3 regions of the Streptomyces sp. NEAU-174 genome follow, and region 3 is predicted to be linked to each of the others. Evidence: riboswitches for the same ligand, from Rfam matches in the RefSeq annotation. Region 3 holds a riboswitch; each other region holds the start of a gene.
The links. Region 3 has a riboswitch for S-adenosylmethionine ahead of ACT2CW_RS16790 (aminotransferase class V-fold PLP-dependent enzyme). Riboswitches for the same ligand answer to the same signal wherever they lie in the genome.
Positions count from the first base shown of each region.

Region 1: another riboswitch for S-adenosylmethionine. It lies ahead of ACT2CW_RS05935 (glutathione S-transferase C-terminal domain-containing protein); the one in region 3 lies ahead of ACT2CW_RS16790 (aminotransferase class V-fold PLP-dependent enzyme).
Region 2: another riboswitch for S-adenosylmethionine. It lies ahead of thrC (threonine synthase); the one in region 3 lies ahead of ACT2CW_RS16790 (aminotransferase class V-fold PLP-dependent enzyme).

Region 1 is NZ_JBQTCE010000002.1:226,170-233,505, forward strand. Features, by position in the region: gene ctaD (aa3-type cytochrome oxidase subunit I) at 1-103, opposite strand, end outside; gene ACT2CW_RS05915 (RNA polymerase sigma factor) at 208-795, shown strand; gene ACT2CW_RS05920 (CU044_5270 family protein) at 792-1,775, shown strand; gene ACT2CW_RS05925 (Fpg/Nei family DNA glycosylase) at 1,857-2,645, opposite strand; gene ACT2CW_RS05930 (PP2C family protein-serine/threonine phosphatase) at 2,731-3,879, shown strand; SAM riboswitch class IV at 4,013-4,159, shown strand; gene ACT2CW_RS05935 (glutathione S-transferase C-terminal domain-containing protein) at 4,504-5,349, shown strand; partial or broken gene ACT2CW_RS05940 (transposase) at 5,470-5,672, shown strand; gene ACT2CW_RS05945 (effector-associated constant component EACC1) at 5,831-6,262, shown strand; gene ACT2CW_RS05950 (caspase, EACC1-associated type) at 6,259-7,336, shown strand, end outside.
Region 2 is NZ_JBQTCE010000001.1:262,846-270,181, reverse strand. Features, by position in the region: gene otsB (trehalose-phosphatase) at 1-661, shown strand, start outside; gene ACT2CW_RS01115 (alpha,alpha-trehalose-phosphate synthase (UDP-forming)) at 956-2,434, opposite strand; gene ACT2CW_RS01110 (glucosyl-3-phosphoglycerate synthase) at 2,618-3,565, opposite strand; SAM riboswitch class I at 3,765-3,906, shown strand; gene thrC (threonine synthase) at 3,925-5,217, shown strand; gene ACT2CW_RS01100 (MoaD/ThiS family protein) at 5,214-5,492, shown strand; gene ACT2CW_RS01095 (cold-shock protein) at 5,901-6,107, shown strand; gene groL (chaperonin GroEL) at 6,460-7,336, shown strand, end outside.
Region 3 is NZ_JBQTCE010000005.1:243,024-250,359, forward strand. Features, by position in the region: gene ACT2CW_RS16770 (NYN domain-containing protein) at 1-1,063, opposite strand, end outside; gene ACT2CW_RS16775 (hypothetical protein) at 1,081-1,326, opposite strand; gene ACT2CW_RS16780 (rhomboid family intramembrane serine protease) at 1,481-2,233, shown strand; gene ACT2CW_RS16785 (Lrp/AsnC ligand binding domain-containing protein) at 2,230-2,511, shown strand; gene ACT2CW_RS16790 (aminotransferase class V-fold PLP-dependent enzyme) at 3,105-4,505, opposite strand; SAM riboswitch class IV at 4,711-4,829, opposite strand; gene trpD (anthranilate phosphoribosyltransferase) at 4,945-6,018, opposite strand; gene qcrB (cytochrome bc1 complex cytochrome b subunit) at 6,196-7,336, opposite strand, start outside.

The DNA of each region.
Region 1 (7,336 bases), on a different contig from region 3:
TGTGATCGGTGGTGGTCAGCCATTTCACGGCCGTGGCCCCCGGCCCGGGGCGGCGCGACGGCGGGGCGGCCGGCGCCGCCGCGACAACGGTGTTGTTCCTCATGACCGCTAGGTGTCCGGCACCCCGTGGATCATCACTCCGGCGGCCGGTCGGAATTGCCCGCCGCGATGTGTGATGATCCGCGGTGTGCCGGACACCTTCGGATCATGAGCACCGACGACGCCTTCGACGCCGCCTACCGTGAGCATTACTGGGCGGTCAGCCGTTTTGTGGCACGGCGGCTGGACGACCAGGCATGGGACGTCGAGGAAGTGGTCGCCGAGGTCTTCGCGGTGGCCTGGCGGCGCCGGGCCGAACTGCCCGAGTCACCGCTGCCGTGGCTGTACGGAGTGGCCCGGCACTGTCTGGCCAACACCGTGCGCGGCAAGGGCCGTTACCGCAGACTGCTGCTCAAACTGGGCCACCACGAGGTGACGCGCGGCGGTCGTACCGTGGCCAGCCCGGACGCCGAGCGGCCGGGCTCCTGGGTGCTGGAGGCGCTGGCCCGGCTCGCCGAGGCCGACCAGGAGGTGCTCCGGCTGACGGCGTGGGAGGAGCTGACCGTCGAGGAGCTCGGCACCGTGCTGGGGTGCGGCCGGTCCGCCGCGGCGATGCGGCTGCACCGGGCGCGGCGGCGGCTGCGGGAGCAGATAGAGACCCTGCGCCGGGACGACCGGATCTCACTGGGGTGCACGAGCGGCAAGGGCGACAGGGCCCGGAGCGCTGACAGGGCCGACAAGGATGGACAGCCATGACCGACGAACTGGATCTGCTTCGCGAGGCCAACCCCGTGTCCGCCGACACCGGCCCCTGGCGGGACCGGCCGCTGGACGCGCGGGCCGAGCTGCTGCTGGGGCGGCTGCCGTCCCGGGACCGGCGGCGCCGTACCGTCCGGCGGCGCGCGATCTGGAGCCTGGGCGCCGCGGCGGCCGCGACGGTCGTCGCCCTGGCGCTGACCGTCTCGGGCACCGGCTCCTCCCCCGCCGTGGCCGCGCCCAGGCCGCTGCCGCTGGTGGCGCATGTCTCCCGGGCGGACGTATCGCTCGCCGAGATCGCCCGGCGGGCGCGGGCGGCGGCCGAGGAGTCCCCGGGGAGGAGCGAGCGGGGCAGCCACTACCAGAGCTGGGCGCTGAGCATGAAGTCGGGCGAGGACGCGGTGACGCTGCCCCGGGAGTGGCTGACCCGCTGGAACGCGGACGGCAGCGGATCCACGCTGGAGGTGGCCACCGATCCGCGCCATCCGGGCCGCCCGGTGATCGAGGACGGTCCCCCGCCGCGTACGGTCCACGACGGCAAGGTGCTGAGCGAGGCGCACTATCCACCGGGTATCAACGGCGCCAACCAGAGCTACTTCGAGGACCCCCCGGCCGGTGCCTCCGCGCTGCGCGAGTATCTCGCCGTCTGGTCCCCGGGCGCCGACCGCGACCCGGAAGAGCTGCTCTCGGCCATCGGGTCCTTCCGCACGGTGTGGATCCCGGGACCGCGCCAGCGGGCGGACATCGTCACCCTGCTCTCCGGGATCGAGGGGCTCCGCCCGGCGGGCAGGGTCACCGACCGGCTCGGCCGGGAGGGGCAGGGTTTCCGGTTCACCGGCACCCCCGGGGGCCGTTATCTGATCGTCCTCGACCCGGACGACGGCAGCGTGCTGGACATCGAGGAGACCTTCACCCGGGACGATCCCGAGTACCGGGTGAAGGCGGGCGATGTGATGTCCTACACGGCCTACATCTCCTGACCACCGGCCTATATCTCCTGACCACCGGCCACGGCGGGAGGGGCGGGCGGGACGCGGGGGCGCGGCCGGCCCGGTCGGCCGTCAGTCGTCCTCCCGCTGGCAGTGCGGGCACCACAGACTCGTCCGCCCGGAGATCCGGCCGCGGCGCAGCGGATTGCCGCAGCGGGGACAGTGCGGATCCGGATCGTCGCGCCGCCCGGTGAGCCAGTCCGGGTCGTCCGGCACCCGCCCCGCCCGCACCGAGGCGCGCAGCACCTCGCGCAGCGCGCTGTGCAGCCCATCGCGCTCGCCGTCGGTCAGCGCGTTCACCGGCCGCTGCGGATGGATCCGGGCGTGCCACAGGATCTCGTCGCCGAGCAGATTGCCGAGTCCGGCGATCACGGCCTGGTCGGTCAGGGTGGCCTTGACGCGTCCGCGCCGCCCCTCCAGCAGCCGGTCCAGCTCGGCCCGGCTCAGCGAGAGCGCGTCCGGGCCCTGGTCGCCGATGATCCGGTCGATGTCGTCGTCGGTGGCGGCGAGCCAGATGCCCTTGAGTTTGCGCTGGTCCTCGTAGCCGAGGCGGTGGCCGTCGTCGAGGTCGAAGGCGACGCGCTGGAACCGGCCGGCCGGTTCGGAGTCCGCCCCGCAGACCAGCCGCCCGGTCATGCCGAAGTGGAGCACGACGGTGGGCCCGTCGGTGGGGGCGATCAGCCACTTGCCATGGCGGCGCGGTGCCGCGAAGCGGCGGCCCTTGAGGTCGCGCTTCAGCCGCTGCGCGGTCACCCCGTGCAGCACCCCCGGGTCGGCCACCTCCGCCCGCTCGACGCGGCGGCCCTGGGCGCAGGAGGCGAGCGTCCGCCGGAACCCCTCGACATCCGGAAGTTCGGGCATAGCGTCAGGCTACGCCCGGGGCTTCCGTCGCGCGCTGTGGAGAGCGCCCCCGTTCGGGGGTCTTCATCGGATAAAGTACCCAATTATGCGATTCATGCGCGCCACCCCTGGGGTGAGCGGTCGCAGCCAGACCCTGTTCGCGATCACACGGTGTCTGCCGTTCCTGGTCCTGGCGGCGGTACTCGGCATCGAGCTCTCCCCCGCGCACACCCTCTACACCGGCCCCCTGCTCTCCCCGGCGCCGGCGCTGGCGGCGGTGACCATGGGGCCGGTCGGCACCGGCGGGGTGGCGGTCCTGGCGGGCGTGGTCAGCGCGATCACCGCCATCCACAACGACGCCTGGGGCACCCCGCAGCTGTACACCAATCTGCTGGCCCTGCTGGTGGTGGCGGTGGCGAGCGTGGCGACCTGCGCGGTGCGGGTGCGCCGGGACCGCGAACTGGCCCATATCCGCCGGATCGCCGAGGTGTCCCAGAACGTGGTGCTGCGGCCGCTGCCCGCCCGGATGGGCGTGGTGAACACCGCCAGCGTCTATCTGGCGGCCGAGCGCGGTGCGCAGATCGGCGGGGACCTCTACGAGGCGATGTGCACCCGCTACGGAGTGCGGCTGATCGTCGGCGATGTGCGGGGAAAAGGGCTGGCCGCGGTGCGGTCCGCCGCGGCCGTCGTGGGCGCCTTCCGGGAGGCGGTGCACTACGAGCAGGACCTCGCCGAGGTGATGCACCGCTGTGCGGCCGCGCTGGCGCGCGAGTACGAGCTGCTGGACCGCTCCCAGCTACAGGATCCGCGGGAGCTGGATGAGCAGTTCGTCACCGTGCTCCTCGCCCAAGTGGTGACGGACGATTCGCTGGTGCAGCTGGTCAACCGCGGCCATCCGCCGCCCCTGGTGATGCACGAGGGCGAGGTGCGCTCCCTGGACCCGGCGCGCCCGCTGCCGCCGCTCGGCCTCGAGGAGTTCCTCGGCCCTCCCGCGATCGGCGTCGAGACCTTTCCGTTCCTGCCCGGTGACCGGCTGTTGCTGCACACCGACGGGGTGATCGAGGCCCGCAACGACTGCGACGAGTTCTTTCCGCTGCACCGGGCCATGGAGACGCTGGACTGCGCCACCCCGTCCGAGTACCTGGACGGGCTGCGCCACGCCCTGGTCCGGCACACCGAGGGACGGCTGACGGACGACGCGGCCATGGTCCTCATCGAGCGGGACACCGGCGGCGCGGACCGGCCGTTCCGCTGAGCCGGTTGAGCCGGTTGAGCCACCTGTGAGGCCGTTGTGCCAAGGCGCCGTACATCCGCCGTACGGTCGGCCGGTGTTGGCCGCTCCGGCATGGGTTGACGCCCTCGCGGAGCGCGACGACACTGTCAGGGACGGTCACGATTGTCAGCGCCCACCGTGCGGAACCCCCGCTCAGGTGGGTCATCGGCCCCGGCTCGTTGACAGGCAACCCTTCTCCCGCGACGGGGTGCCCCCGGGTGACGACCAGGTTCCGTCGGCGTGGACGGGACAAGCGCGGTCTCGCTGCCCCGCGAGCCCCCGATGATGGGATCGGTGGAGATGCCCAGGACCGACAGCCACGGGGACGGCGTCCGCCGGCGTCCCCGTCCGTTGTCCCCGCTCCGCCGGCTCCGCCTCCTGACCAGACGGCTGCACATCGATCTGCTGCGCATCTGTAGCGCCTCCAGTCCAGCTCTCTGAGTCGGCCCGAGTCGACACGGTCACCGAGCGCGGTCCCGCGCGCCGGGGTCGGGTGTGTCCCGGCCCCGCCCGGCGGGTGCCCCGCGCGGGCTTCCCCTCCGTCGTGCCACCGGCGCCGCCCTCGACCGGCGGTGGCCGGGGCTTCCGTCACTGCCTTGGAGAGCCATGTCCGAGACGTTTCCGGTCAGTTCAGGTCCTGCCGCTCTTCTCGACCCCGACCCCTGCTCACCCCGCCCCCGGATCGCCCCGCCCGCGCCCCCGCACCGCTTCCGCAGCCGCATCGGCGTCGACCTCGCCGGTGGCTTCTATCCGGTGCCGCATCGCTATCGGCTCTACCTCTCCGCGAACTGTCCGCTCTCACTGCGCGTCTCCATCACCCTCGATCTGCTCGGGCTGCGGGACACCGTGGCCACCACCCTCGTCGGGCTCCCGCAGGACACCCCCGAGGCGTACGCCGCGCTCCGCGGGGCCTACGAGGCCACCTGGCACCGCTACAGCGGACCGGTGGACGCGCCCGCGCTGTGCGACGGCTGGACCGGACGTGTCGTCAGCAATCACACGCCCGACATCCTGCGCGACCTCGCCGGCCATCTGAGCGACGACAGCGGGACCGGACGCCCCCGGCTGCGCCCGGCGGCCCTCGCCACGGACATCGACGCCCTCCGGGACCTGCTCGACGCGGACATCACCGACGCCGCCCGGCAGGCCGGGACGGCCGCCGAGGCGGAGTGCCGGGACGCGGCGCTGGAGAGGCTGCTGACCGCCCTCGGCCGGCTCGACCGCGGGCTGACGGCCGCGCCGTACGCCCTGGGCGAGGAGCTGACCGCCGCCGATGTGGACCTGTGGGTGGCCCTGGTCCAACTCGACACCGAGCACCGGCCCCTGCTGGACGCCGACGCGGCCGACCGGGTCTCCCGCCATGGGCGGCTGCGCGCCTACGTGCGGCGGCTGCACGCCCACCCGGCGTTCCACACCACGCTTCCGGAGGCCGGCCTGGCCGAGGCGCCTTGAGAGGGGGTCGTGCTCCGAGAGGGAGGCATGTGGGTTGATGAGCGATTTGCCGTCACCTGAATGTGTCGGACTGCGGCATCCCCGCCGGTCGGCGGGGATGGGCGTGCTGGGCTGAACACCGTGAGCGAACGCAAGCCCTACCAGACGCACTGATCGAGCCGGTGATCGCCGCGCGGCAGGCCGCACACCAATCGGTCAGCGGCCACCAGGGCCGGTACGAGATGCGGGAGATCGTCGATGCGCTCCTCTACCAGGGCCGCACCGGCTGCCAGTGGGACCTGCTTCCGCACGACCTGCCGCCGCGTGGCGCGGTGATGTACTACCTCACCAAGTTGGGAATGCGCGGCGGAAGGCGGATCCGCGCCGCTGCGTGCGCGGCAGGTGTGCGAGGCGATGGACCTGGAGATCGCCCCCACACCAAGCGCATCTCATGCTGCATTATTCCTATCGTGGACGCGCGAGGCGACGACGGGAGGGCTCGATGCAGGTCGGCATCACGGTTGAGTCGATGGGCAAGGAGGAGGTACTCCTCGACCTGTATCGGTGGCTTCGGGAGGATCAGGACATTCTCCGGCAAGACCATGTCAGTCTGGGTTCCGCGGTGCCGTCCGCCGGCACCATGGGTGCCGTCGAGATCATCAACCTCGTCGTCGGGCATGGTTTGACGGCGCTGAACGTGGCCTTGGCCTACGCGGCCTGGCGCGGCGCGCGTCCTACCGCTCCCGCCGTTACGGTGACGTTCCCCGGTGGTTCCCTCACCCTGCACGATGCGTCGCAGGAGACGATCCAGCGTGTCGTCGAGCAGCTGACCGCGGCAGCTTCGCGAACCACCACCTCCGGCCCTGAGACAGATCCCCGCCCCGCTGGGGAGGGGCAGGACGGCGGCAGCAGTCTTCCGAACGGCAGTCGATGAGCCTGCCGGACCCCGCACGGTCGTGGGCGGTGATTGTCGGCTTCCCCTCTTACGACACCTTGGACGACCTGCCGGCTGTCGCCAACAACGTGCGAAGGCTTCAGGAGATCCTCACCTCTCCTCATTCGTGGAACCTGCCCGCAGAGCACTGCTTGGTCCTTCCTCCTCCGTCCGGGCCCGATGCCCCCACAGTCTCGCGCGATGACGTGCTGGACGCGCTCCATACGGCGGCTACTGCCGCCGAAGACGCGCTGCTGGTGTACTTCGCAGGGCACGGGCTGCTTTCGGAGTCCGGGGAGCTTCATCTCGCGGTGCCTCGGTCCGACCACAGGCGTCTGTATCGCGCGGTCCACTACGAACGCGTTCGGCACGAACTCGTGACCAACTGCCGTGCCCGCAGCCGACTCGTCATCCTCGACTGCTGTTACAGCGGCAGCGCGCTGAAGGGCTATATGGGCGCCGACGACGTGGTAGCGAACAGGGCCCGGGTCGAGGGCACTTACATCATGACGTCCGCCGCCAAGACCGCTCCGGCCCTGGCGCCTCCCGGCGAGACGTACACCGCCTTCACCGGCGAGTTGCTGGCGGCCTTGGAGGCAGGCGTCCCTGGGGCCTCGGAGTTGTTGCGCACGGATGAGGTCTTCCAGCACGTGCGCAGAAGGCTTGCGAATGCCCGACCGCGCCGCCCCATTCCGCAGCAGCGCGCTCGAAACGACGGGCACTCCATCGCGCTCGCCCACAATCGTTGGACGCCACCGCCACCGCCACCGCCAGCATCGCCGGCCCTGCCCGTGGCCCCCGCCGATACACCGGGGCGGCGGCGCAGGCAGCGGCCGACGCTCACACGGGTACAAGCCCGAGTGATCGGTGCGGTAGCGGCCACGGCACTGCTCACGGCCGGACTCGGCAGTGATCGCCCGAAGCTCAGCTGCGACGTGCGGCTCACCCGGGTGGGTGATGAATGTGTCGGCGTCTCTGATGGTTCGATCGTCTTCACCCCTGAACTGGACCAGACTTCCAAGCGCATCTCCGCGGAGAACCACGCAGCAGCGGAGAAGCCGCACGTGACGATCG
Region 2 (7,336 bases), on a different contig from region 3:
GATGCGCTCGGTCGCGGTGATCACCGGACGGCCGGCCGAGATCGCCGTACGGTACGGCGGCTTCGCCGGGGCCGAGGGGCTGGACGGGCTCGTCGTCCTCGGCCTCTACGGCGCCGAGCGCTGGGACGCGGGCAGCGGCGAGGTCCAGGCGCCCGACCCGCACCCCGGCGTCGCCGCCGTCCAGGCCGAACTCCCCGCCGTCCTCGAGGAGCACGGCGCCTCGCGCGGTACGTGGATCGAGGACAAGGGCCGCGCCGTCGCCGTCCACACGCGCCGTGCCGAGGACCCCCAGGCCACGTTCGAGCGGCTGCGCGCGCCGCTGCACGCCCTCGCCGAGCGCCACGGGCTGATCGTCGAGCCTGGCCGACTGGTGCTGGAGCTGCGGCCGCCGGGCATGGACAAGGGCGTCGCGCTCATCGACTACGTACGGCGGACGGGCGCGGAAGCCGTGCTCTACGCGGGCGACGACCTGGGCGACCTGGCCGCGTTCGCGGCGGTGGAGCGGCTGCGCGAGGAGGGCGTGCCGGGGCTGCTGGTGTGCAGCGGCAGCACGGAGGTGACCGAGCTCGCCAAGCGGGCCGACCTGGTGGTGGACGGCCCGGCGGGCGTGGTGGACCTGCTGTCGGCTCTGGCCGCCGCGGTCAGCGACGAAGCCGCCTAAGCAGGTCGGAGGAAGTCCGCTACGGTTCGGGCAGCGCCCCGAAGGGGCGCGGGGCCGTGTCGATGTGCGGCTCCGCCGCGCGGGCGCGACCAGCCACGACGGCGCCGCAGTCGGCCGACGACCCATCGCGACACTTCCAGCGGAGCGCTTAGGGCTGGGCGGGACAGCGGCTCGCCCGCCCGGCATCCGGATCGCGTCCGGCGCCCGGGGGCCGTGTCCGTAAGCCGGGCCGTGACGCGAGCGCGCCGCGCCGCGCCTTGTGCCCGGGGCGCGTTACTCACCCGGGCCGAGCCGTCACAGCGCCCGCAGCTGCGCCAGGAACCAGGCCTGTGGCGGTAGCGCGGTCGCCGCGGCGGCGAGCCGCTTCGTGCGGTCCGCGCGCTCGTCGTCGCTCATGCGCAGCGCCTCATGCAGCGCGCGGGCCGTGCCCTCCACGTCGTACGGGTTCACCACCAGCGCGTCCTCGCCCAGCTCGGCGTACGCGCCCGCCTCCCGGGACAGCACCAGCGCGCAGCCCCGCTCGGAGACCACCGGGACCTCCTTGGCCACCAGGTTCATCCCGTCCCGGATCGGGTTGACCAGGGCCACGTCCGCCAGCCGGTAGGCCGCGAGGGACCGGGCGAAGTCGTCCTTCACATGCAGGGCGACCGGGGTCCACCCCTCCGTGCCGTACTCCTCGTTGATCTCGTCCGCGATCCGCCGCACCCGCTCCGTGTAGTCGCGGTAGACCGCGAGGTCCTGGCGCGAGGGGTAGGCGAACGCGACGTGCACCACGCGCTCGCGCCATTCGGGACGGGTCTCCAGCAGCCGCCGGTAGGCCAGCAGCCCGCGCACGATGTTCTTGGACAGCTCGGTGCGGTCCACCCGGACGATCGACTTCCGGCCCGGCCCGATCTGCGCCCGCAGAGTGCTCAGCCGTTCGTCCACATCGGCCCGGCGCGACCGCTCCCGCAGGAAGTCCGCGTCGGCGCCCAGGCCGTGGACGCCCAGCCGGGTCTCCCGGCCCTCGAAGCGCACGGCCGTCACCATGCCGCCACCGCCACCGCTACCGCTACCGCTATCGTCGCGGACGATCTCCGCGCCCAGCACCGCCGCGCAGCAGTCGGCGAAGGCGGTGGCCCAGCGCTCGGTGAGGAACGCGGCGCGGTCGCCGCCGAGGATGCCGCGCAGCACACCCGCCGCGACGTCGTCCGGCAGCAGCCGGTAGTAGTCCGGTGGGGCCCACGGGGTGTGGGAGAAGTGACCGATCCGCAGATCGGGGCGGCGCTCGCGGAGCATCGCGGGCACCAGCGCCAAGTGGTAGTCCTGCACCAGGACGACGGCCTCGTCCACCGCCTCCTGGGCAAGCGCGTCCGCGAAGGCCGCGTTATAGCTCTCGTAGGCCGCCCACTGCTCGGCGAACTCCGCGTCGAAGACCGGCTCGACCGGGGTCTGGTAGAGCAGATGGTGGACGAACCACAGCACCGAATTGGCCACGCCGTTGTACGCGGCGGCGAAGACGTCCGGCGCGATGTCGAGCATCCGCACCTGCTGGCCGCCGGTGTCACCGGGGTTCAGATGGCTGTCCCCGGCCCGCCGCGCCGCCTCGCGGTCGCCCTCGCCGAGCGCCGCGCACACCCACACCCCGCCCGACTCGGGGCCGATCGCGCTGAGCCCGGAGACCAGCCCGCCACCGCCGCGCCGGGCGGTGAGCGAGCCGTCCTCGCCCAGGGTGTACGAGACCGGGCCGCGGTTGGACGCGACCAGGATCGGGGCGGTGCGCGGAACTGCCATGTCGCGAGCCTAGCCAGGCGCGGCCCCGCGCAAACGTACGTACGGTTTCTTGCCCCGTAGGTGCTATTCCGGTTCCCGGTTCCAGCCACGTGAGCGCCGAGACGCACGGCGTCACGCCACGTGTCACGCCGTGCGTCACGCCGCGCGTCACCCCGTGCGTCACGCCACGCGTCACCCCGTGCGTTACGCCGCGCGCCGCGCCGTGTACTCCGGGACCTCGACCATCGGCGGCCGCTCCTCGGTGTCCACCGCCGTGGTGCGCGGCTCGAAGCCGTTCTCGCCCCGGTCGAACTGGGTCAGCCGCGGCCGCACCAAGTGGCCCCTGGCCAGCCGCAGCTGTGCGGTGCGGTAGATCGCGGCCGCCATCCGGCCGAGCGCCTGCCCGTCCTGGTGGCGGTGTTTGCGTACCCCGATGTCCACCTGGCCGAGCGCGTCGAGCCCCACCGTGTGCAGCGCGTCCACCAGCAGCCCGAGCTCGACGCCGTAGCCGACCGGGAAGGGCAGCCGCTCCAGCAGCGAGCGGCGCGCCGCGTACTCCCCGCCCAGCGGCTGGACGAATCCGGCCAGCTGGGGCCAGTGCAGATTCAGCAGCGGGCGGGCGACCAGCTCGGTGACCCGGCCGCCCTGGCCCGCCAGCTCGCCGAGCGGGCGGTCGTACATGCCCTTCACCAGGTGCAGCGTGGGGTCGGTCAGCAGCGGACCGACGATCCCCGAGACAAAGCGCGGTTCGAATTCCCGCAGGTCGGCGTCGATGAAGCAGACGATGTCGCCGCTGGTGGCCAGCAGGGACCGCCACAGCACCTCGCCCTTGCCGGGCAGCGCGGGCAGCCGGGGCAGCAGCGAGTCGCGGGGGACGACGGTGGCGCCCGCCGCCGCGGCGACCTCGGCGGTGCGGTCCGTGGAACCGGAGTCCAGCACCACCAGCTCATCCACCAGCGACATCGCCTCGCCCATCAGCTCACGCCGGATCGTGTCGGCGATCTCGCCGACCGTGGCCTCCTCGTTCAGGGCGGGCAGGACCACGCTCACCGTCGTCGCCGCGGACCGCTTCGCGGCCAGCAGGCGATCCAGCGGACGGTCGTCGGCAGACCAGGAGCGGCGCTTCAGCCAGCGCTCCACCTCATCCAGCACCTGTGTCTCTCCCCTGCTGTGGTCGCTGTGACCCATCTCGCGCATCGGACGGCTACCTCAACCATCCGGGCCTTCGGTTACAGTCTTGAACAACGCACATGGCCGTCGTATGTCGGGGTCGACCTCGACGTTTACCGAGGTACCGACGTACCGACGACGCTGGTGCCGACAAACGCCCCGGGTCCGCCCGGCGCCATACCGCTCATCCAGAGGGGCAGAGGGAACGGCCCGTTGAAGCCCCGGCAACCCTCCAGCTGATCTCGCATTCCGCAGCGAGGCTCCCAGCTCGGGAAGGTGCCAATTCCGTCTCGTGGCGAAATGCGTCGCGAGGAAGATGAGGAGAAAGGGCCTCGCCATCCATGGCTGTGCAGTCAGTAGAAAGCTCAACGACCTCCTCCACCTCCGGTGCCTTCGGCCCCGCCGTCGCATTGTCCTGCCGGGAGTGCGGTGAGCGCTTCGAGCTGGGGCCGATCTTCGCGTGTGAGGCCTGTTTCGGGCCCCTCGAGATCGCGTACGAGCTCCCGGCCGGCGACCCGGAGGGGCTGCGCCGACAGATCGAGGCCGGTCCGAACAGCATCTGGCGCTATGCCCCGCTGCTGCCCGTCCCCGCGGACGTGGCGCAGCTGCCGAGCCTGAACCCCGGCTTCACCCAGTTGGTCAAGGCCGACCACCTCGCCCGTGAGCTCGGCGTCACCGGTGAGCTGCACATCAAGGACGACTCCGGGAACCCGACCCACTCCTTCAAGGACCGGGTCGTCGCCATCGCCGTCCAGGCCGCCCGCACCTTCGGCTTCACCACCCTCTCCTGCTCCTCCACCGGCAACCTCGCCGGCGCGGTGGGCGCCGCGGCCGCCCGCGCGGGCTTCCGCTCCTGCGTCTTCATCCCGCACGACCTGGAGGCGGGCAAGGTCGTCATGGCCGCGGTCTACGGCGGTGAGCTGGTCGGCATCGAGGGCACCTACGACGACGTCAACCGCTTTTGCAGCGAGCTGATTGGCGACCCCGCGGGCGAGGGCTGGGGCTTCGTCAACGTCAATCTGCGGCCGTACTACGGCGAGGGCTCCAAGACCCTGGCGTACGAGATCTGCGAGCAGCTCGGCTGGCGGCTGCCGGACCAGATCGTCATCCCGATCGCCTCCGGCTCCCAGCTCACCAAGATCGACAAGGGGCTGAAGGAGCTGATCGCGATCGGGCTGGTCGAGGACCGGCCCTACAAGATCTTCGGCGCCCAGGCCGAGGGCTGCTCCCCGGTCTCCGCCGCCTTCAAGGCCGGCCATGACGTCGTACGGCCGCAGAAGCCGCGGACCATCGCCAAGTCGCTGGCCATCGGCAACCCCGCGGACGGCCCGTACGTCCTGGACATCGCCCGCCGTACGGGCGGCGCGGTGGAGGACGTGAACGACGAGCAGATCGTCGACGCCATCAAGCTGCTGGCCCGCACCGAGGGGATCTTCGCGGAGACCGCGGGCGGCGTGACCGTCGGCGTGACCAAGAAGCTGATCGAGGACGGTCTGCTCGACCCGTCCCTGACGACCGTCGTGCTCAACACCGGCGACGGCCTCAAGACCCTCGACGCGGTGGCCCCCACCACGGGTCCCTCCGCCATCATCCGACCCACCCTTGACTCGTTCCGAGAGGCTGGCCTCGCATGAGCGTCAACGTCCGAATCCCGACCATCCTCCGCACCTACACCGGCGGTCAGGCAGAGGTCCCGGCCGAGGGCGCGACCCTCGCCGAGGTCCTGGCGGACCTGGAGAAGAACCACGCGGGCATCTCGGCGCGCGTCCTGGACGACACCGGCAAGCTCCGCCGCTTCGTGAACGTCTACGTCAACGACGACGACGTCCGCTTCGCCGACGGCCTGGCCACGGCGACCCCGGACGGCGCCGGGATCTCGATCATCCCGGCGGTCGCGGGCGGCTGCTGACCCCGCGCCCCCCTCCTCACCTTTGGCATCGCCCCGTCCGGGGACAACCGGACGGGGCGATTCCGTGTGTGGAATCGCGATACAGTTGCCCGGATTCCCCGACGGCTCCGGGGTCGGAGCCACATATGAGAACTCGTCAAGTTGTGCGTAAAGTGTGAGCGCGAATTGTCGGGTTGGTTCCTTATGTCCGGCCCGGCTTGCCCGAACTTCACATAATTTCTCACTTTTAACCGTTCGACCGTGCCCAGAATTCTCGTCCGATTGACCTGTTGCAGAGGGCGTTGGGACGGATACATTCAGCGGCGGTCGACGCGTTCCGGCGCACACCCCCCACATCCGGGGGGTGAGGTCTGACCCGGGTCCGCGGAGTGCGGTCCTGCGCAAGGGCCAGCAATAGGGGAGTTAGGAATGGCTCAGGGCACCGTCAAGTGGTTCAACGCGGAGAAGGGGTACGGCTTCATCGCGGTCGACGGTGGTGCGGACGTGTTCGTCCACTACAGCGCGATCCAGATGGACGGGTACCGCACCCTCGAGGAAGGCCAGCGGGTCGAGTTCGAGATCTCGCAGGGTCAGAAGGGCCCGCAGGCCGACATGGTCCGCGTGGCCGTAGGCTGACGCGCCGACGCGACGCAGCTGAAACGAACAAATCTGAAGGGTCCGTGCCCCGAACAGGGTACGGACCCTTCGGCGTGCCCGGGTCGCTGGGGTCTGTACGCCCTTCGGGCGCTTGCGCCCACCCGTCGCCCGACCACCGCCCCTCAAGGACGCCCTTCGGGCGCTTGCACTCGATGGGCCCGAGTGCTAATCATTGGCGTTAGCACTCTGACGTTGAGAGTGACAGAAGGACCGGGTCGGTGAGGCCCGCCAGGCCATGCGGGGCAAGGAACCGCGGGGCAGGCAGGTCGTCCGTCGCGGGCGCCAGCGCGGTCCGGAGCAATCCACCCCGTCTCTGGGAGGACCACTTCACATGGCCAAGATCATCGCGTTCGACGAGGAGGCGCGGCGCGGCCTCGAGCGCGGGATGAACCAGCTCGCCGACGCCGTCAAGGTCACCCTCGGCCCCAAGGGCCGCAACGTCGTCCTCGAGAAGAAGTGGGGCGCCCCCACGATCACCAACGATGGTGTGTCCATCGCCAAGGAGATCGAGCTCGAGGACGCGTACGAGAAGATCGGCGCCGAGCTGGTCAAGGAGGTCGCGAAGAAGACGGACGACGTCGCCGGTGACGGCACGACGACCGCGACCGTCCTCGCCCAGGCGCTGGTCAAGGAGGGCCTGCGCAACGTCGCCGCGGGTGCCAACCCGATGGCGCTCAAGCGCGGTATCGAGAAGGCCGTCGAGGCCGTCTCCGCCCAGCTCCTCGAGCAGGCCAAGGACGTGGAGACCAAGGAGCAGATCGCCTCCACCGCCTCCATCTCCGCCGCCGACACCCAGATCGGTGAGCTCATCGCCGAGGCGATGGACAAGGTCGGCAAGGAAGGTGTCATCACCGTCGAGGAGTCGCAGACCTTCGGGCTCGAGCTCGAGCTCACCGAGGGCATGCGCTTCGACAAGGGCTACATCTCCCCGTACTTCGCGACGGACATGGAGCGTATGGAGGCGTCGCTCGACGACCCGTACATCCTGATCGTCAACTCCAAGATCAGCAGCGTGAAGGACCTCCTCCCGCTGCTCGAGAAGGTCATGCAGTCGGGCAAGCCGCTGCTGATCATCGCCGAGGACGTCGAGGGCGAGGCCCTGGCCACCCTGGTCGTCAACAAGATCCGTGGCACCTTCAAGTCCGTCGCCGTCAAGGCCCCGGGCTTCGGTGACCGCCGTAAGGCCATGCTCGGTGACATCGCCATCC
Region 3 (7,336 bases):
GCAGCCGCTGCTTCTCCAACGGCATGGTGGGATAGCCGGTCTTGGTGACGTTGTAGCCGTCCACCACCAGATGCGCCTGCGGCAGCGCGAGCAGCTGGTCCAGCAGCGCCGGATCCATCTCCGACAGCGCCCTGGTCGCTATATCCTTCGGCGTCATCTTCCCCGGCTCCACGGCGTCCACCGTGTCCGCCGGGCGCATCGACGCGGGCGGCAGGGCCAGTTCGCGCCGCAGCCCCTGCGCCGCGTCCAGCACCGTGTCCAGCAGCAGCCGCAGCCGCATGTCCTCCACGCTGCGGCCCTCACGCACCGCCCGCCGGCTGGCCTCCAGCGCCGACTCCGCCTCCGCGAGCCGGGCCCGCAGCCGCCGTGCCTCGCTGTCCGCGGTGGCCTGACGGGCCGCCGCCTCCGACCGTACGGACTCCAGCTCCGCCTCGACCTTGCGCAGCGCGGCGGCGCCCCGCTTCACATCGCTCTGCGCGCTGCGCAGCTTGCGCTGGAGCACGTCGTTCTCCTTGCGGGCCGACTCCAGCTCGGTGCGCGTCCGCTCCGTCTCGTGCCGGGTGGCCGCCTTGGCCTCGGCGAGCTCCTCGCGCAGCCGCTGGAGCTCGCGCGCCGCCTCCTCACCGGCCCGTTCGGCGGAGGCTCGCTGGGCCTCCTCGCCCGCCGCCTCGACCAGCTTGACCCAGCCCACCGGGCGCAGCACATACGCCACCGCCGCGACATCCACCGGATCGGCGGCGGCGGGCGGCGAACCGCCCTCGATCGCCTCGGCCAGCTCCCGCTGGGTCTCCCGCAGCCGTCCCGCGATCCGCTGCCGGAAGACGGGGTCGCTCTCCACCGCGGCGGCCATCGCGTTGCCCGCGAACTTGGCGCGGCGGGTCGGGGTGAAACGGGCGTACTGCCGCAGCTGGGTGGGCAGCTCGGTGACCGTCAGCCCGCCGAAGGCATCCGCGACCAGCGCCACCACGCGCCGTCGCACCCCTTCCGGCAGGGGGCGGTCCAGCGCCTCGGGGACGCCCTCGGCGTCACCGGCCGCCCCGGGGTCACCGGTCCGCTCCACCACCTGTCACCGCTCCGTTCTCAGGCGCTCTGGCCGGTGCTCGGACGATCCACGAGTTCGACCTGGTCGACCGCGTTGCACCAGCGACAACGCACTGACTCAATGGTCTCACCGAGCACCTCGCGTTCCTCGACTCTGGGTTCCCCCGCCAAGTCGAGATGCACATACTCCACGGCCCTGGTCGAGCGGGTCACATCGAACCGGGTGAGATTGCCGCACAGTGTGCAACGCCAGCGGGTCTGGGCGGTCGGCAGGGGCACGGCCATGGTTGCGGTTCCTCGCTTGTCGGCTCGTCGGCGGCGTCCTGTAACCCTACGGCCTGAGCCCTGGCCCGTGCCGGGCCCGTCCGGCCCCCCATGACCCGGCGGAGCGCGGCGAGGCGCTCTGTGGAGGTTGTGCCCGGTACGGAATGATCTGCCCATGATCGAGACGTCGTCGGGGCGCCGCCGCCCCTGGATGGCGGGGCCCGGCCGCCCCTGGATGACGTACGGCCTGATCGTCAGCTGCTGCCTGATCTTCGTCCTCGGACCGGCCTCGGGGCTCAACCCCGGCTATGGCTCGGGCGGGCGGCTGATGGAGGCCCAGTCCACGTACTTCGAGCGCTGGGGGGTGGTGCCCACCGCGCTGTGGAGCGGCGACCCCGATCAGCCGCTCGCCCCGCTGACCGCGCTGTTCGTGCACGGCAACTGGCTGCATCTGCTCGGCAACATGCTGTTCCTCTATGTCTTCGGGGCGATGACCGAGGAGCGGATGGGCCGTTTCCAGTTCGCCGTCTTCTACCTCGCCACCGGCTATCTGGCGCTGCTCGGCTACGCCGCCGCGCACGCCGACTCCGCCCAGTCCCTGGTGGGCGCCTCCGGGGCCATCTCCGGAGTGCTCGGCGCCTTTCTGTGGCTGTTCCCCCGGGCCCGGGTGACCAGCCTCTTCCCCTTCCTGCTCTTCCTCCCGCTGCGGTTTCCCGCCTGGGCGGTGCTGATCTTCTGGGTGGCCCTCCAGTGGCTGGCCGCCCGGCAGGCCGACGACCGCCCCGGCGTGGCCTATCTCGCCCATCTCGTGGGCTTCACGCTCGGGTTTCTCTACGCGTGGGCCCGGTTCGGGCGGACGGCTAGAGTGGGCGGCGCAGCCAGGCCCAGTGAGGCAGCCAGGCCCAGTGAGGGAGAAAGCCAGCCGTGATCACTTCGATCGTGCTCATCAAGACCAACGTGGACCAGATCCCGGAGACCGCCGAGAAGATCGCCGCGCTGGAGGGTGTGAGCGAGGTCTACTCGGTCACCGGCGCGCACGATCTGATCGCGATGGTGCGGGTGGCGCGGCACGACGACCTCGCGGACATCATCACGGGCCAGATCAGCAAGCTCCCGGGGGTCGCCTCGACCGAGACCCACATCGCCTTCCGGACGTACTCGCAGCACGACTTGGAGGCGGCGTTCGCGATCGGGTTGGACGGCTGAGGGTGGCGTCCGGCGGCGCGTAACGCCTGCGGCGGGCTGCTCCCCTCCCCGCCCCTTCCCACAACTGGGGCTCCGCCCCAGCCCCCGGCCGGACAGCCCGCAAGCGCGGACACCCGCGCCGACGAACCGACCGCGATCAGCCCGCCGGTGCGGGCATCCACGACAGTGACGGCGCCCCCTCACCCACCGCGGAAACCGGGGCCCCGGCCGGGCGACGCGGAAGCGCGCAGGCGCCCGCGCCGAGGAACCGACCACGGTCAGCCCACCGCCGCCGACACCCACGACAGCGACGACCGCCCCCTCACCCCCGGGGAAACCAGGGCTCCGCCACAGGACCCGGCCGGGCGACGCGGATGCCCGCCACGTAGGCGCGCAGACGCGGTCGGCCCGCCGGGGCGGGCAATCGCGCCCTCGCCTCCCGCCCGCGGGCACCCTGGTGCCCTGCCCTCACAGGGCGGTCAGCTGATCGTGGGGTCCAGGGGCGGAGCCCCTGGTTGTGGGAAGGGGCGGGGAGGGGAAAGATCCGCCGGGCACCCCGCTGGGCCCGGCGCTCCCGAACTCTTGGCCCAGGGGCCCACGAGGCCCGTTGGGCCTCAGCCGCGGTCCGGGACGCAGCGGCCCTCCTCCGTGCGGTAGCTCCACCGGGCGCCGTCGCGCACCAGCTCCTTCACGGCACCCACGAACCGCTCCACATGCTCATCCGGCGTGCCCGCCCCGAAGCTGACCCGGATCGCGTTCAGCGACCGCTCCCCCGGCGCGGCCTCCGGCGCGCCGCACTCGCCCGGCTCGTCGGGCTCACTGTCCAGCAGGGTGCGGACCAGCGGATGGGCGCAGAACAGACCGTCGCGTACGCCGATGCCGTACTCCGCGGAGAGCGCCGCCGCGAAGTGGGAGCTGTTCCAGCCCTCCACCACGAACGACAGCACACCGACCCGGGGCGCGTCGTCGCCGAACAGCGAGAGCACCCGCACCTCGGGCACCTCGGCCAGCCCCGCCCGCACCTTCTCGATCAGCTGCCGCTCACGGGCGACCAGGCCCTCGAAACCGGCCTCGGTCAGCGCCTTGCACGCCGACGCGATCGCGTAGACCCCGATGACGTTCGGCGAGCCCGCCTCGTGCCGGGCGGCGGTGGTGTGCCACTCGACGTCGACGCCGCCGTCCTCCCTGCGCGTGACCTTACGGCTGGCGCCGCCGCCCGCCAGATACGGCCGGGCCTCCCGCAGCCAGTCCGCCCGCCCGGCCAGCACCCCGGCCCCGAAGGGCGCGTACAGCTTGTGCCCGGAGAAGGCCACCCAGTCCACGTCCGCCTCCGCGATGTCCACGGGGTGGTGCGGGGCCAGCTGCGCGGCGTCCAGGACGATACGGGCGCCGTGGGCGTGCGCGGCCGCGGCCAGCTCCCGCACCGGCCACAGCTCACCGGTCACATTGGACGCGCCGGTCACGCACACCAGCGCCGGGCCCCCGGCACGCCCCGCGAGCGCCTTCTCCAGCGTCTCCACCGCCTGCCGCGGGGAGCGCGGGGCGCTCAGGTAGCGGACGGTGACGTCCTCCCGCTGCTCCCACGGCAGCAGCGAGGCGTGGTGCTCGGTCTCGAAGACGAAGACCTCGGTGCCCCGGGGCGCCACGGCGGCCAGGAGGTTGAGCGAATCGGTGGTGGAGCGGGTGAAGACGACCTGGTCGTCCTCGCGGCAGCCCAGGAAGGCGGCGACGTCCTTACGGCTGTTCTCGAAGAGGTCGGTGGACAACTGCGAGAGGTAGCCCGCCCCGCGGTGCACGCTGCCGTAGTACGGCGCGTAGGCGGCGATGTCGTCCCAGACCCGCCGCAGCGCGGGGGCGCTGGCGGCGTAGTCGAGCGCCGCGTAGGTCACCTCACCGCCGGTGACCAGGGGCACCAGGACATCGCTGCCCAGCACGGGCAGCGGCTCACAGGCGGCGACAGCGGAGGTGGTGGCAGTAGCGGTGGCGGTGGTGGTGGCAGCAGGGCGCGCGGACATGGCGAAGTCTCCCGAAGGGGTCGGATGAATGCGTGACGCGCCGGAAACGGCGGCGGCGACGAGCCGGCCGTAAGGGCGCGGAAAATCGCTCGACGCACGGCCGTACCGCGCGGAGCGCACTGAGGAGAGACGGGGCCGCTCGGCCCTAACGCATTCGCTGCATCACGGAAGAACTCCCTCGACCACCAGGACCCCTAGTGCGAGGGGTCCGCGCTTGCCGCCGGCCTCGCTGCCTGGCGGCCTGGTCATCACCCGGGGCACCCCGCCACGGACGGAGGGTTGCCGGACAGCGGGCCGGGGCCGTAGTCGCTGTCGCTCGTGACCTGGGCAGGAGTATGCCATGTCGGACGCCGGCGCCCATGCCCTGTCCACATCCCGGACAGAACATGGGCGCCGTAAGAGAGCAGCCCGCCGCAGGCGCCAAGGCCCGCCGGACCCCCTACGCGTGGGTGGCCCGGACCCACCGCTCCAGGACGTCACGCGCCGCCCCCGAGTCGATCGACTCGGCGGCCCGCGCCACACCCGCCCCGATCCGGTCCGTCAGCGGCTTGTCCCCCGGCTCCCGCTCGAGCGCCACCAGCGCCGCCGCCGAGTTCAGCAGCACCGCGTCCCGGACCGGGCCCCGCTCGCCCGCCAGCAGCCGGCGGGCCACATCGGCGTTGTACGAGGCGTCCGCGCCCCGCAGGGCCTCCACGGGGGCCCGCTCGACGCCCACGTCCCGGGGGTCGAAGGTCTCCTGGCGCACGGCGCCGTCCCGGACCTCCCACACCTGGGAGGTCGTGGTCACCGTGAGCTCGTCCAGCCCGTCGTCGCCCCGGACGACCAGCGCGGAGGAGCCGCGCTCGGCCAGCACCCCGGCGATGATGGGCGCCATACGGGCGTCGGCGACCCCGGTCGCCTGGGAGGTGACCTTCGCCGGGTTGGTCAGCGGGCCGAGCAGGTTGAACGGGGTGGCGACGCCCAGCTCGCGGCGGGCCGAGGCGACATGCCGCAGCGACGGGTGGAACTTCACCGCGAAGCAGAAGGTGATCCCCGCCTCCTCGGCGACCTCGACCACCCGCTCGGGGGTGATGTCCAGATTGACGCCGAGCTTCTCCAGCACGTCGGAGGCGCCGCTGGCGGAGGACGCGGCGCGGTTGCCGTGCTTGACCACCCGCGCGCCGGTACCGGCGACGACCAGCGCGGACATGGTGGAGATGTTGACGGTCCTGGCGCGATCGCCGCCGGTGCCCACGATGTCCACGGTCGCCCCCGGCACCTCGATCACCCGGGCGTGCTCGTACATGGCCCGCACCAGACCGGCCACCTCGGAGACCGTCTCGCCCTTGGCGCGCAGCGCGATCGCGAACCCGGCGATCTGGGCGTCGGTGGCCTCGCCCCGCATGATCCGGTCCATGGCCCAGGCGGTGTCCTCGGCATCGAGGTCCCGGCCGGCGATCAGCGAGCTCAGTACGTCCGGCCAGGTGCGGGCCGTCGCGGTGCTGTCGCCTCCGGCGGGGGTCACAACGTCCATGGTCCGCTCCTGGATCCGTGGGGGTGGGCAGGGAAGGGGTCCGCGCACTTCAGCGGCCCGCCGCAAGCCTATCGGCCGCACGGCCGGGGCCCCGGCCGGACCGTGCGGTCCGGGCCGGGGCCCTGGTCTGTGGCGTAGCTGTATGGAGAAACCGGTCGCTGAGGGGTTACCGGGAGATCAGTGGTGGCCGTGGCCGCTGGTGATCTCGTGGTACTCCTCGCGGGTCGGCTTCGGAATGACGTTGTCCCCGCCGTAGTAGCCCTTGGAGAGCTTCGAACGGAGCTTCTGGGAACGCTTTATCTTCCGCTTGACCCCGTTCTCGTCGACCTCCGGGCCGATCTCGTAGGGCTCGGGCTGCTCATGCTGGGTGAGGATGTGCAGCTGCTCCTGCGCGAGCGGCTCGTGGACCTCGATGAACTCACCGTGCGGCAGCCGCTTGATGATGCCGGTCTCGCGGCCGTGCAGCACCTTGTCCTTGTCCCGCCGCTGGAGGCCGAGGCAGATCCGCTTGGTGGCGATGAACGCCAGGACCGGGCCGACGAAGAAGGCGATCCGCACGAACCACGTGATCGAGTTGATCGACAGGTGGAAGTGGGTGGCCCACAGGTCGTTACCGCCACCGACCAGCATCACGAAGTACGCGGTGATCCAGGCGACACCGAACGCGGTACGCGTCGGGGCGTTGCGCGGGCGGTCCAGGATGTGGTGCTCACGCTTGTCGCCGGTGATCCAGGACTCGATGAACGGGTAGAGCCCGATCGCGAACAGGACCAGCGGGAAGAGCACGATCGGGATGAACACGCCCAGGACGAGCGTGTGGCCCCAGGCGGTGATCTCCCAGCCCGGCATCACACGGACCAGACCCTCGGCGAAGCCCATGTACCAGTCGGGCTGGGCGCCGGTGGACACCTGGTCGGGCCGGTAGGGGCCGATGGTCCAGATCGGGTTGATGGTCGCGACCGCGGAGAGGACCGCGATCACACCGAAGACCAGGAAGAAGAAGCCGCCCGCCTTGGCCATGTAGACCGGCAGCAGAGGCATGCCGACGACGTTCTTCTCGGTCTTTCCGGCCCCGGGGTACTGCGTGTGCTTGTGGTAGAAGACCAGGATCAGGTGCGCCACCAGCAGGCCGAGCATGATGCCCGGCAGCAGCAGGACGTGGACCGGGTAGAGCCTCGCGATGAGGTCCGTCCCCGGGAACTCGCCGCCGAAGACGAACATCGAGATGTAGGTGCCGACCACCGGGATCGACAGGAACACACCCTCGATGAACCGCAGACCGGTGCCGGAGAGCAGGTCGTCGGGGAGCGAGTAGCCG